DNA from 3 places in the Pseudomonas sp. TMW 2.1634 genome. Region 1 is predicted to be linked to each of the others. Evidence: riboswitches for the same ligand, from Rfam matches in the RefSeq annotation. Region 1 holds a riboswitch; each other region holds the start of a gene.
What was found. Region 1 has a riboswitch for cobalamin ahead of BFC21_RS05640 (ABC transporter substrate-binding protein). Riboswitches for the same ligand answer to the same signal wherever they lie in the genome.

Region 1 (4,258 bases):
AGGTGCGCAATTACCGCCAGGCCTTCACCAGCCCGGTGGTGGTGCAGTTGTGCTGCGTGCATGCGCTGTGGAGCATCGGCGTGTACGGTTTTATCATGTGGCTGCCGAGCATTATCAAACAGGCGGCCGCGGCGGATATCGTCACCGTTGGCTGGTTGAGTGCGGTGCCTTATGTGGCGGCGGTGGCAGCCATGCTGGCCGTGTCCTGGGCCTCCGACAAGACCCAGCAGCGCAAGCATTTTGTATGGCCGCTGCTGGCACTGGGGGCACTCGCGTTCTTTTGCTCGTACCTGCTGGGGTCTTCGCACTTCTGGCTGTCGTTCGCCCTGCTGACCCTGGCAGGGGGCGCGTTATACGCACCCTACGGGCCGTTTTTCGCGCTGATCCCGGAGATTTTGCCGGCCAACGTGTTTGGCGGCGCCATCGGCCTGATCAACGCCTGCGGTGCGCTGGGGGCCTTTGTCGGTTCGTGGATCGTGGGCTACCTGATCGGCCTGACCGGCAATCCGGGCGCAGCCTATATCTTTATGACCGCCGGGGTGCTGTCTTCAGCACTGCTGATGGCATGGGTGAAAGTGCGGCACTAGACACCCCGCCGACATTTGCGAATGTTTCTCGAAGGGATGACAGGGCAAAGAGGAATGTTATACAGTATCAATACTATATAACATTCCCTTGCCAGCGATCCCTCAATGACTGCCACTGCCCCTCCCTCACACCAGCGCCTGCTGTCCATCGATGCCCTGCGCGGGCTGGTTATCCTGTTTATGCTGCTGGACCACGTGCGCGAAACGTTTTTCCTGCACCGCCAGGTGGCTGACCCGATGAATGTCGAGATCACCGACCCTGCCCTGTTTTTCAGCCGTACCCTGGCCCACCTGTGTGCGCCGGTGTTTGTCTTGCTCACCGGCCTGTCGGCTTATCTGTATGGCGAAAAGTATCAGGGCAAGCGCGATGTCTCGGCGTTCCTGTTCAAGCGCGGGCTGTTTCTGGTGGTGCTGGAATTCACCCTGGTCAACTTTGCCTGGACTTTCCAGTTGCCGCCGTCGGTAATCTACATGCAGGTGATCTGGGCCATTGGCGTCAGCATGATCGCCCTTGCTGCCCTGGTGTGGCTGCCGCGCCCGGTGCTGCTGGTACTCGGCCTGGTGATCATCGCCGGGCACAACCTGCTCGACACCCTGCATTTTGCACCGGGGTCAGTGATGCATGTGCCTTGGGCGATTTTGCATGATCGTGGCTGGATTGAGGTGGGCGACAGCTTGCGCATGCGCACCTCCTACCCGGTGTTGCCGTGGATCGGCGTGATTGCACTGGGCTATTGCCTGGGGCCCTGGTTTGCCCGCTGCGCCCCGGCGGCCTTGCGCCAGCGCTATCTATTGCTCGCAGGCAGCGGTGCCCTGCTCGGTTTTGTTGCGCTGCGTTTGTACAACGGTTACGGCGAGGCGCCCTGGGGCAGCCATGCCGAGACCACACAAACCTTGATGAGCTTTTTCAATATCACCAAGTACCCGCCTTCCCTGCTGTTTCTGGCCCTGACCCTGGGCGTGGGCCTGTTGCTGCTACTGGCTTTTGAGCGGGTACAACAACGCAAGTGGATCAGCACCCTCGCCGTATTTGGCGCAGCCCCGATGTTTTTCTATTTGTTGCATCTGTATGCACTCAAAGTGCTGTACCTGGCCTGCGTCGCCCTGTTTGGCCTGAATCAGGCCACCTATTTCGGCTTCGACAGCATCGGTGCGGTATGGTTAACGGCAGTGCTGCTGGCCATTTCGCTGTACTTGCCGGTTCGCTGGTTCGCCAATTTGAAAGCCCGACGCCGGGATATCACCTGGCTTAAGTATTTCTGATTCTGACCGCGGCCCCATTAGCAAACAAGATCGATTATCATCCCACCGCCGGTCCCCCCACGCGGGGGGTTAAAAGGGAATCCGCAGTGCTGTTACAGCACCCAACGGAACTGCCCCCGCAACTGTAGATGACGAGCCTGCTCCGTGTTTGCCACTGGGATAACCCCCGGGAAGGCTGGAGCCAGGTGATGACCCATCAGTCAGGAGACCTGCCGGCAAAGTCCACAAACTAACCGGCGGGGTGTCCGGGGAGGCATCCTGCTTAGTACTGTTGCTGCAGCAGAACCGATGATGCATTCCCGACCGTGCACCTGTGCCCCGTGTACGATCAAATGGAGATTGCATCATGCTGTTGCACCGTGTTGTTACCCTCATGGCCACCCTGGCGTTGCCGGCACTGGCCCATGCCGCCCCCACGCACTACCCCCTGAGCCTGCAGAACTGCGCCAGCCCGCTGACATTCGAGCATGCCCCGAAAAGCGCGGTAACCATCGGCCAGGCCGGCACCGAAATGTTCTATGCCCTGGGGCTGGGCGACAGGCTGGTGGGAACGTCACTGTGGTTCAACGATGTACCTGTGCAATACCGGGCACAAAACGACAAGGTTGAGCGCCTGGCCGACAACGACCCGAGCTTTGAAGCCGTCATTGCCAAGCGCCCGGAGCTGGTGGCCGTGCAACTGGAGTGGATGGTGGGGCCGCAGGGGGTTGTGGGTACCCGTGAGCAGTTTCACGAACTGAACATCCCCACCTACCTGATGCCTTCGGATTGCGAAGGCAAGGACAACCTGGTCGGGGCCGACGGCACACGCCTGCAGCCGTTCAGCATAGACAGCGTCTACAAGAGCATCAGCCAGCTGGCCGAGATCTTCGATGTGCAGCAGCGCGGCGAACAACTCAACAGCCAGCTCAAGGCAAGCCTGGAAAAATCCATCACCTCACTCAAGGGCAAGGACCTGAGTTCCACCAGCGCATTGTTCTGGTTCTCCAGTGCAGACATGGATATTGACCCTTATGTTGCCGGGCGCAAAGGCATCCCCGACTTTATGCTCAACACCCTTGGCGTACGCAATGTCGTGGAGTCCGATGAGGAGTGGCCGACCGTTGGCTGGGAAACCCTGGCCAAGGCCAACCCGACGTTTCTGGTGATCGCACGCATGGACCGCCGACGTTTCCCGGCGGATGACGTCGAGAAAAAACTGGCGTTCCTGCGTACCGACCCGGTAACCCGCACTATGGATGCCGTGAAAAACAACCGCATCATCATCCTCGATGCCCATGCGATGCAGGCCAGCCTGCGCCTGTTCGACGGGATCGAAACACTCGCCACTGCCATCCGCCAACACGACCTGCCTAAATGACTGCACGCTTGCTACTGGCCTTGGCAGCCTGTGTTGCACTGTTACTGGCAGTGCTCGCCGGAGTGGCCATCGGTGAAACTCCGATCGCACCCGGTGTCGTGCTGCAGGTTCTGGCCAACAAGCTGTGGGCCGCCGGGCATGTGCTGGACCCGATCGACGAAGGGATTGTCTGGAGCTACCGCCTGACCCGAGCCCTGGTGGCTGCGGCCTGCGGTGCGGGGCTGGCCACCTGTGGCGTGGTGTTGCAGTCGTTGCTGCGCAACCCGCTGGCTGACCCCTACCTGCTGGGGATATCCGCCGGTGCTTCGACCGGTGCCGTACTGGTGGCAGTACTGGGGTTGGGCGCGGGGGCGCTATCACTGTCGGCCGGGGCCTTTGCCGGAGCCATTTGCGCCTTCGCCCTGGTGATTTTACTGGCACGGGCCAGCGGGCCCACCGGCGCTAGCGCCCAGATCATCCTGGCAGGCATCGCCGGTTCGCAGTTGTTTAACGCAATCACGGCCTTCCTGATCACCAAGTCGGCCAGCTCCGAGCAGGCCCGCGGGATCATGTTCTGGTTGCTCGGCAACCTCAGTGGCGTGCGCTGGCCTGCAGTGTGGCTGGCGGTTCCCGTGGCCGTGGCGGGGCTGGCCGTGTGCCTGTGGCATCGGCGGGCGCTGGATGCCTTCACCTTTGGTGCGGACTCGGCGGCGTCACTGGGCATCCCGGTGCGCCGGGTACAGCTGTTGCTGATCAGTTGTGCAGCGCTGGTCACGGCCGTGATGGTGTCGATTGTCGGCTCCATCGGCTTTGTCGGGCTGGTCATCCCCCACGCCGTGCGTTTGCTGGCAGGTACCGGGCATGGTCGCCTGTTGCCCGCCAGCGCCCTGGGCGGGGCGTTGTTCCTGATCGCCGCCGATGTCCTGTCGCGCACCCTGATAAAAGGCCAGGTGATTCCGGTCGGCGTGGTCACCGCCCTGGTGGGCGCGCCGGTATTTGCACTGATCCTGATCGGCCGGAGACATGCGCGATGACGGTACTGAGCTGTAGCGATCTGGGTTACCGCGTG
Region 2 (4,258 bases), 1.5 Mb from region 1:
CCAAACCTTATTGCCGACGTCATCGGCCACCAGCAAATCCCCCTGCTTGTCGATTACCACGCCCACTGGCCGGCCCATTGCTTTTTCGTCTTTGTTGAGAAATCCGCTCAGCACATCGATTGGCATGCCTGTCGGTTTACCTTGGGCAAAGGGCACGAAAATCACTTTGTAACCACTGTGCGGTTTGCGATTCCAGGAGCCGTGCTGGCCAATAAAGACGCCTTCAGTAAAGCCCGGCAATTTACTGCCTTCGGCAAAACTCAGGCCCAGCGACGCCGTGTGCGGGCCCACGGCGTAGTCCGGGGCAATGGCCTTGGCCACCAGTTCGGGGTTTTGCGGGTTGACCCGTGCATCCACATGCTGGCCGTAATAGCTGTAAGGCCAGCCATAGAAGCCGCCATCCTGCACTGACGTGATGTAGTCGGGCACCAGGTCGCTGCCGATCTCGTCTCGTTCGTTAACCGCAGTCCACAGCTTGCCGGTGACTGGTTCCCAGGCCATGCCGTTGGGGTTGCGCAGGCCGGAGGCAAAAATGCGCTGGCTGCCAGTGGCCGGGTCGATTTCCCAGATTGCAGCGCGACCTTGTTCCTGGTCCATCCCGTTCTCGCCCACGTTGCTGTTGGAACCGACGGTTACATACAGTTTTTTGCCGTCGGGGCTGGCGATCACGTTTTTGGTCCAGTGATGATTCAGCGGCCCGCCGGGCAAGTCGGCGACCTTGACGGGTTGGGCGCTGATGCGGTCTTCGCCGGGTTGATAAGGGAAGCGCAGCAGCTTGTCGGTGTCTGCGACATACAGATCGTTGCCCACTAGCGTCATGCCAAAGGGCGAATTCAGGTTTTCGATAAATACGGTGCGGGTTTCGGCCACGCCGTCGTGGTCCGCATCGCGCAGCAAGGTAATCCGGTTCGCGCTCGGCACACCAGCCCCGGCGCGGGCCATGACCTTGTCCGCGATCCAGCCCTTGATGCCCTTGCTGTCATCCGGTTTGGCCGGCGAGTTGGTTTCGGCTACCAGCACATCGCCATTGGGCAGCACATAGAGCCAGCGCGGGTGGTCGAGGTGTTCGGCGAAGGCGGCTACCTTCAGGCCCGCAGCGGCGGTGGGTGTGGCGCCATTGGCCCAGCCGATCGCCGGGGCGATATTGACGGTGGGGATCAGGGTCTTGTTGGGTTCGGGCAGTTTCGGCGATGGGCCGGTGCCATCCGCCACTTGCAGGGTCGAACTCTCACCGCAGGCAGCCAGCCCGACCGCAAGTACGATGACAACAGCGTGCTGGGGCTTGAGCATATGAATCTCCATGAGGTTTTGGTCTTGTCAGTCATAGAGAAGCGTAGCGGGTTAAAGGTTCAGCCCGGGCGCCGGATTAAGCCCTTTGTCGGCAGCTTTAATTGACGCTCCACCCCCAACCCTCTAACCTTCGCGGCTTGTTTCAGGTGCTCTGTGGCCATTGGCCGACAGGGTGAAACAGGGAAGCCGGTGAGGGCGTGTTTGACCCACACAACCGCCACGATCCCGGCGCTGCCCCCGCAACGGTAAACGAGTCAATACCACGCTCAGTGCCACTGTGTTTTTTGCACGGGAAGGCGCGTGGACAAGGGCTGCTCTCGCCGAGCCGCCCGCTTGTGAGCCCGGAGACCGGCCTGATCCATCCACCACTCTCGCGGCGGGCGATGCAGTGTGTTGTTCAAGAATCCCCCCGCCTCCCGTTTGCATTATCAAGCCCCAACGGAGAGCTGCCATGAACGAATCCCCCGAACGCGACGAACGACATCAGGCGCGCATGCTGCGCAAAAAAGCCGTTATGGACGAGCGTATTGCCAGCTCGCCCAACGAGTGCGGGCTGCTGCTGGTATTGACCGGCAACGGCAAAGGCAAAAGCAGCTCCGCCTTTGGCATGCTGGCCCGGGCTATGGGTCACGGCATGCAGTGTGGCGTGGTGCAATTTATCAAGGGGCGCAACAGCACCGGCGAGGAGATTTTCTTCCGCCGCTTCCCCGAGCAGGTGCGTTATCACGTCATGGGTGAAGGCTTTACCTGGGAAACCCAGGATCGCCAGCGCGATATCGCCGCCGCTGAAGCGGCGTGGGAAGTGTCCCGCGAGATGCTGCGCGACCCGTCCATTGGCCTGGTAGTGCTCGATGAGCTGAATATCGCGCTCAAGCACGGTTACCTCGACCTGGAGCAGGTGCTCGCCGACCTGCAAGCCCGCCCGCCCATGCAGCATGTGCTGGTCACCGGCCGTGGCGCCAAACCTGAACTGATTGATCTGGCCGATACCGTGACTGAAATGGGTGTGGTCAAACACGCTTTTCAGGCCGGGATCAAAGCCCAGAAAGGCATCGAATTGTGAGTGTTGAAGTATGAGAGCGTCACGTCATTGCCCGGCGGTGTTGATCGCCGCGCCGGCTTCCGGTCAGGGCAAGACCACGGTTACCGCCGCTTTGGCCCGGTTGCATCGCAATCAGGGGCGCAAGGTGCGGGTGTTCAAGTGCGGCCCGGATTTTCTCGACCCCATGATCCTCGAGCGCGCCAGCGGTGCGCCGGTGTATCAGGTGGATTTGTGGATGGTGGGAGCCGAGGAAAGCCGTCGCCTGCTGTGGGAAGCTGCCGGTGAGGCGGACCTGATCCTGATTGAAGGCGTGATGGGGCTGTTCGACGGCACCCCTTCCAGCGCCGATCTGGCGCGGCATTTTGGCGTGCCGGTGCTGGGCGTGATTGATGGCACCGCAATGGCTCAGACCTTTGGTGCGCTGGCCCTGGGCCTGGCGCGCTATCAGCCGGACTTGCCGTTTGCCGGGGTGCTGGCCAACCGCGTTGGCACCGTGCGCCACGCTCAACTGCTTGAAGGCAGCCTGACCGAAGGCTTGCGCTGGTATGGCGCGCTGTCCCGCGAAACCGGGATCGAGCTGCCCAGCCGTCACCTGGGGCTGGTGCAGGCCAGTGAGCTGAATGATCTGGATGCTCGCCTCGACGCGGCGGCCAATGCCTTGGCCAGCACCTGTGAGGTAGCGCTGCCACCGCCGGTTGAGTTCGCCGCGCCTGAGCCGGTGGCTGTCGAGCCGCTGTTGGCCGGGGTGCGGATTGCCGTAGCCCGCGACGAAGCCTTCGCCTTTACCTACGGCGCCAGCCTGGCGTTGTTGCGTGACATGGGCGCCGAGCTGGTGTTCTTCTCGCCGATCCGCGATACCGCCTTGCCCGAGGCGCACAGCCTGTATTTACCCGGTGGTTATCCTGAATTGCACCACCTTGAACTGTCGCGCAATACGCCGATGCTGGAGGCGATTCGCGCCCATCACGGCGCCGGCAAGCCATTGCTGGCCGAGTGCGGCGGCATGCTTTACCTGCTCGATGCCCTGACCGATGTTGACGGTCAGCGCGCCGAACTGGTGGGGTTGCTGGCAGGGGAGGCGACCATGCAAAAGCGCCTGGCGGCCCTGGCGTTGCAAGCCGTGGACATGCCCGAAGGGCTGTTGCGCGGCCACACCTACCATCACTCGCTGACCAGCACTGCGCTTGAGCCTATCGCTCGCGGCCTGAGCCCCAACGGCGGGCGTGGCGCCGAAGCGGTGTATCGCGAAGGGCGGATGACCGCTTCTTATGTACACTTTTACTTCCCGTCCAATCCTCAGGCCATTGCCGCGTTGTTCGCGCCATGTGCCGTGAAGGTGCCATGAGCGATAACGCCTTTAGCCCGCAAGAACGCGCCGCCGTGTACCGCGCCATCGCCGAGCGCCGTGATATGCGCCACTTCAGTGGTGGCAGTGTGGCACCCGAGTTGTTGTCGCGTTTGCTGGAAGCGGCGCATCAAGCCCCGAGTGTGGGGCTGATGCAGCCGTGGCGGTTTATCCGCATCACTGACCGCCAACTGCGGGGCAAGATCCAGGGCCTGGTGGAAGAGGAGCGGGTACGCACCGCAGATGCCCTGGGCCAGCGCTCCGATGAGTTCATGACGCTTAAGGTCGAAGGCATCAACGATTGTGCCGAGGTGCTGGTGGCCGCGTTGATGGATGACCGCGAAAAGCACATTTTCGGTCGGCGCACGCTGCCGGAAATGGACATGGCGTCACTGTCCTGCGCCATCCAGAACCTGTGGCTGGCCGCCCGCGTCGAGGGCTTGGGGATGGGCTGGGTGTCGTTGTTCGAACCGCAGGCCCTGGCTGATCTGCTGGGGTTGCCCACAGGGGCCAAGCCGCTGGCGGTGTTGTGCCTGGGGCCGGTTGAAGCGTTTTACCCGGCACCGATGCTGGTGCTGGAA
Region 3 (4,258 bases), 230 kb from region 1:
GGCAATCAGTTCGAACAGCTCGATATCACGCCCGTCCAACGGGCGTAAAAAGCCCAGTTCGATCACCCCGTTGACACGGTCGTCATCACTGGTGGGAATCACCAGCACACTGTGCGGGCTGCCCTGGCCCAGCCCGGAAGTGACCTTGAGGGTGTAGTCGGCTGGCACGTTGTCCAGGCGGATCAAGGTATCCTGCTGGGCAGCCTGCCCGACAATGCCCTCGTCGTTGTGGATCAACTGGTCCTGGGCTTCCTGCTCGCGGGAAAAACCATAACTGGCCACACGCTTGAGGCCCCCGTGATCTTCGCGGACATAAACGGCGGCTACCACCGACCCCAGGTACTGGGCACAGAACTGCAGGATATTGCGCCCCAACATGTTCAGGGTCAGGCGGCCCAGCACCTGCTCCGCCAGTTCGGTCTGGCCGTTGCGTAGCCAAGCCTGCTGTTCGAGGCGCTGCGCGGCCTTGATCTGCGACTCGAAGGCATTGTTATAACTGCTTGAAAGTGCAAGTAAATCACGACGCCCGATATAAGCCAGAAAACCGCTCAGGCCCAGTACGAAAACCAGATACAGGCCAATGCTGACAATGGTGGTGCGGCTGACATCTTCACTGCGCGCAACCCGCAACTGCTGCTCCATTTGAATGAAGTCGTCATATTCCTTGCGAATTTCATCACTGAGGCGCTTGCCCCGGCCAGCCTGCACCGCCGAGCGGTAATCGCCGTCCTGGCGACGCAGTTCGACCATCGACTGTGCGTAGGCATTCCACTCTTCCTGCAGGGCCTCGAGGCGCTTGAGGCGGTCAACTTGCTGCGGGTTGTCGCTGACCAGCTCCTGCAAGCCCTTGAGCTGCACATTGATCTGCGGCTTGGCCACGGCGTAGGGGTCGAGGAAGTGCTCGTCCCCGGTAATCAGGAAGCCGCGCATGCCGGTTTCCAGATCGACCGTCAGGCGCACGGCCTCATTGGCATTGCTGATGACCCGGTCACTGTGTTCGACCCACCTGATAACCGACAGCAGATAGCTGACCATGACCACAAACAACGCGGCACTGAGCACGCCAACGGCCAGGGGCAAACCGATATTGCGGCTCAGGAGCTTGCGAAAGCTTCGCTCATCAATTGATGCAGGTGAGTTCATTTTCAGGCCCGTGGACTGTCATAAAAAACCGGAGTTTGCCGGATTATCGAGTAATAGTTCTATTTTCTTGCTTTCAAAGCAGATTTTACGCGCATACAAAGGCAGGTGAAGGCTATCCTTGCTGGCTGCGAGAACACGCTCAAATTTTTATCGGGATCACGATTATGTCCGCAACACCCTCCACTATCCTTGTGGTCGAAGACGACGCCATTGTTCGCATGCTGATCGTAGACGTGCTGCAAGAGCTGGAGTTCAGTGTGCTTGAAGCTGATGGCAGCGAGCGCGCCCTGGAACTGCTTGAGGATACGGCCCAGACTATCGACCTGCTGATGACCGACGTGGGTTTGCCGGGCATGGATGGCCGGGCGCTGGCCAGCAAGGCCCGGGAACTGCGCCAGCAATTGCCGGTACTGTTTGCCAGTGGTTATGCCGAGAGCCTGGAGATTGCCGAAGGCATGGCGGTAATCGGCAAGCCCTTCTCCATTGACCAACTGCGTGCCAAAGTCAAAAGCATGTTGGTGAACGCCTAAGAGGTCTGTGGGAGCGGGCTTGCTCGCGATCGTCTCACTGCTGTGTGCCTGCAAGACCGCCTTACCCGCATCGCAGGCAAGCCTGCGCCCCCATAAAAATCAAAAGCCAGGCATGCCTGTGCAATTGACGGCCCCACAGCGCTGTGTTTTCCTACACATCTTGTATCAGGTGCCCTTCACAGGGTGAAACGGGAAACCGGTGCGTCAGGCGTTTTGCCCTGACAAGTCCGGCGCTGCCCCCGCAACGGTAAGCGAGAGAAACATCACGTCCACTGTGCCGAAGGCATGGGAAGGAGATGTTTGCAGGCTCAACCTACGAGCCCCTCGCAAGCCCGGAGACCGGCCTGATTATTTCGAATAACAAACCCGCGGTGGGCGGGCGCTGTTAAACCCTGCGGGCTTCGTTCGCGGGGTTTTCTTGCGCTTTGCTGCCCGTCGTCCGACCCGAGGCAAGCGCCATGTCCGTCAGCACCAGCCGTACCCATTCCGCCGCTACCAGCACTACCCAGAGCCAACGCATCGTCGCCGCTGTCGGCGCTGCCGTGCTGGGCGCGTTCCTGGTGTACTTTGCCGGGTTCTCCCATATCGACGCCGTTCACAACGCCGCCCACGACACCCGTCACAGCTCCGCCTTCCCGTGCCATTGAGACTGCCTGCCATGATCAAGCGTATCGCTCAAACGGCAGGCTTTACCGGCCTGCTGGCCGCCCTGCTGCTGACCCTGCTGCAAAGCCTGTGGGTCGCCCCGCTGATTTTGCAGGCCGAAACCTACGAAAAACCCGCCGCCAGTGAAATGCACGAGCATGCCGACATGGCCATGCCTGCGCATGAGCACGACGCCGAGGCCTGGGAACCGGAAGACGGCTGGCAGCGCGTATTGTCCACCACAGGCGGCAATCTGGTGGTCGCGGTGGGTTTCGCCCTGATGCTGGCGGGCCTGTATACCTTGCGCGCCCCGACCCGCACGTCCCAGGGCCTGCTCTGGGGCCTGGCTGGCTATGCCGTGTTCTGCCTGGCACCGACAATGGGCTTGCCACCAGAACTGCCGGGCACTGCCGCGGCGGACTTGCTGCAACGCCAGCTCTGGTGGGTCAGCACTGCCGCCTCGACGGCCGTGGGCATTGCCCTGCTGGTGTTTGGCCGGCATTGGGCACTGAAAGTGCTGGGCGTGGCAATTGTGCTGGTGCCACACCTGTTTGGCGCACCGCAGCCGCTGGTACATTCCAGCCTGGCACCCGAGGCACTGGAGTCGCAGTTCAAGATTGCCGCACAACTGACCAACCTGGCCTTCTGGCTGGCCCTGGGCGTGATCAGCGCCTGGCTGTTCCGCCGCAAAGCTGAAGGCCAATACTCGGCATGACGGCCACTCGCACAGCGCCAATCCTGGTGATTGGCCTGGGCTGCCGCCGGGGGTGCAGCGCGCAGGCGCTGCGGGCGCTGATCGAACAATCACTGGCCCGGGCCGGGCTTGCACTCGATGGGGTGCAGGCCCTGGCCAGTATCGATCTCAAGCGCGACGAACCGGGGCTGGTGCAACTGGCAGCGCAACTGGGCCTCGGGCTTGAGGTGTTCAGCGCGGCACAACTGGACCGGTATGCTCCGCAACTGAGCCATCATTCGGCTATTGCCTACGAGCAAACCGGCTGTTTTGGCATTGCCGAAAGTGCTGCCCTGGCGCTGGCCGAACAACTCGCTGGCGCACCTGCCAGCCTGCTGATCACACGCCAACATACGGCCGAAGCAACCTTTGCATTGGCCTGTGCCCGGCAAAACCCGCGATAATCCCCCGCCTCACTATGAGCGTTGTTCAAGAACAGCTCTACCTCGACCCTTTCAAGAGACTGCCATGACCGTCTATTTCATCGGCGCCGGGCCCGGCGATCCAGAACTGATTACCGTCAAGGGCCAGCGCCTGATTCGCAGTTGCCCGCTGATCATTTACGCAGGCTCCCTGGTGCCCGAAGCGGTGCTGCAAGGCCATCAGGCCGAACAGGTGATCAACAGCGCCGAGCTGCACCTCGAGCAGATCATCGACTTGATCAAGGCCGCCGACGCCAGGGGCCAGGACGTGGCTCGCGTGCATTCCGGCGACCCGAGCCTGTACGGCGCGATTGGCGAACAGATTCGCTGCCTGCGCGAGCTGGGCATAGCTTTTGAAATTATCCCCGGGGTCACGGCCACCGCGGCCTGCGCGGCGATTCTGGGGGCTGAACTGACCCTGCCGGATATCTCGCAAACCGTCATTCTGACCCGCTATGCGGAAAAAACCGTGATGCCTGCGGGCGAGGAACTGGCCAGCCTGGCGCAGCACAAGGCGACGATGGCGATTCACCTGGGGGTCAAGAACCTGGAAAATATCGTCGCCGAGCTGACCCCCCATTACGGCAGCGATTGCCCGATTGCGGTGATCCATCGGGCCAGCTGGCCGGATCAGGACTGGGTACAGGGCACGCTGGCCGACATCGCGGCCAAGGTCCAGGCCAAGGGTTTCAGGCGTACGGCGCTGATTCTGGTGGGCCGGGTGCTGGCCAGTGACAGCTTTGCCGATTCGTCGCTGTACCGCGCAGGGCATGCGCATTTGTACC

Region 2: another riboswitch for cobalamin. It lies ahead of cobO (cob(I)yrinic acid a,c-diamide adenosyltransferase); the one in region 1 lies ahead of BFC21_RS05640 (ABC transporter substrate-binding protein).
Region 3: another riboswitch for cobalamin. It lies ahead of BFC21_RS06610 (CbtB-domain containing protein); the one in region 1 lies ahead of BFC21_RS05640 (ABC transporter substrate-binding protein).

What each region holds. Positions count from the first base shown of each region.
Region 1 is NZ_CP016849.1:1,185,964-1,190,221, reverse strand. Features, by position in the region: gene BFC21_RS05650 (MFS transporter) at 1-587, shown strand, start outside; gene BFC21_RS05645 (DUF1624 domain-containing protein) at 693-1,850, shown strand; cobalamin riboswitch at 1,883-2,082, shown strand; gene BFC21_RS05640 (ABC transporter substrate-binding protein) at 2,197-3,210, shown strand; gene BFC21_RS05635 (iron ABC transporter permease) at 3,207-4,223, shown strand; gene BFC21_RS05630 (ABC transporter ATP-binding protein) at 4,220-4,258, shown strand, end outside.
Region 2 is NZ_CP016849.1:5,223,794-5,228,051, forward strand. Features, by position in the region: gene BFC21_RS24820 (sorbosone dehydrogenase family protein) at 1-1,290, opposite strand, end outside; cobalamin riboswitch at 1,418-1,662, shown strand; gene cobO (cob(I)yrinic acid a,c-diamide adenosyltransferase) at 1,742-2,353, shown strand; gene BFC21_RS24830 (cobyrinate a,c-diamide synthase) at 2,364-3,677, shown strand; gene bluB (5,6-dimethylbenzimidazole synthase) at 3,674-4,258, shown strand, end outside.
Region 3 is NZ_CP016849.1:1,415,560-1,419,817, forward strand. Features, by position in the region: gene BFC21_RS06600 (response regulator) at 1-1,143, opposite strand, end outside; gene BFC21_RS06605 (response regulator) at 1,308-1,673, shown strand; cobalamin riboswitch at 1,824-2,036, shown strand; gene BFC21_RS06610 (CbtB-domain containing protein) at 2,132-2,320, shown strand; gene BFC21_RS06615 (CbtA family protein) at 2,332-3,033, shown strand; gene BFC21_RS06620 (cobalamin biosynthesis protein) at 3,030-3,455, shown strand; gene cobM (precorrin-4 C(11)-methyltransferase) at 3,520-4,258, shown strand, end outside.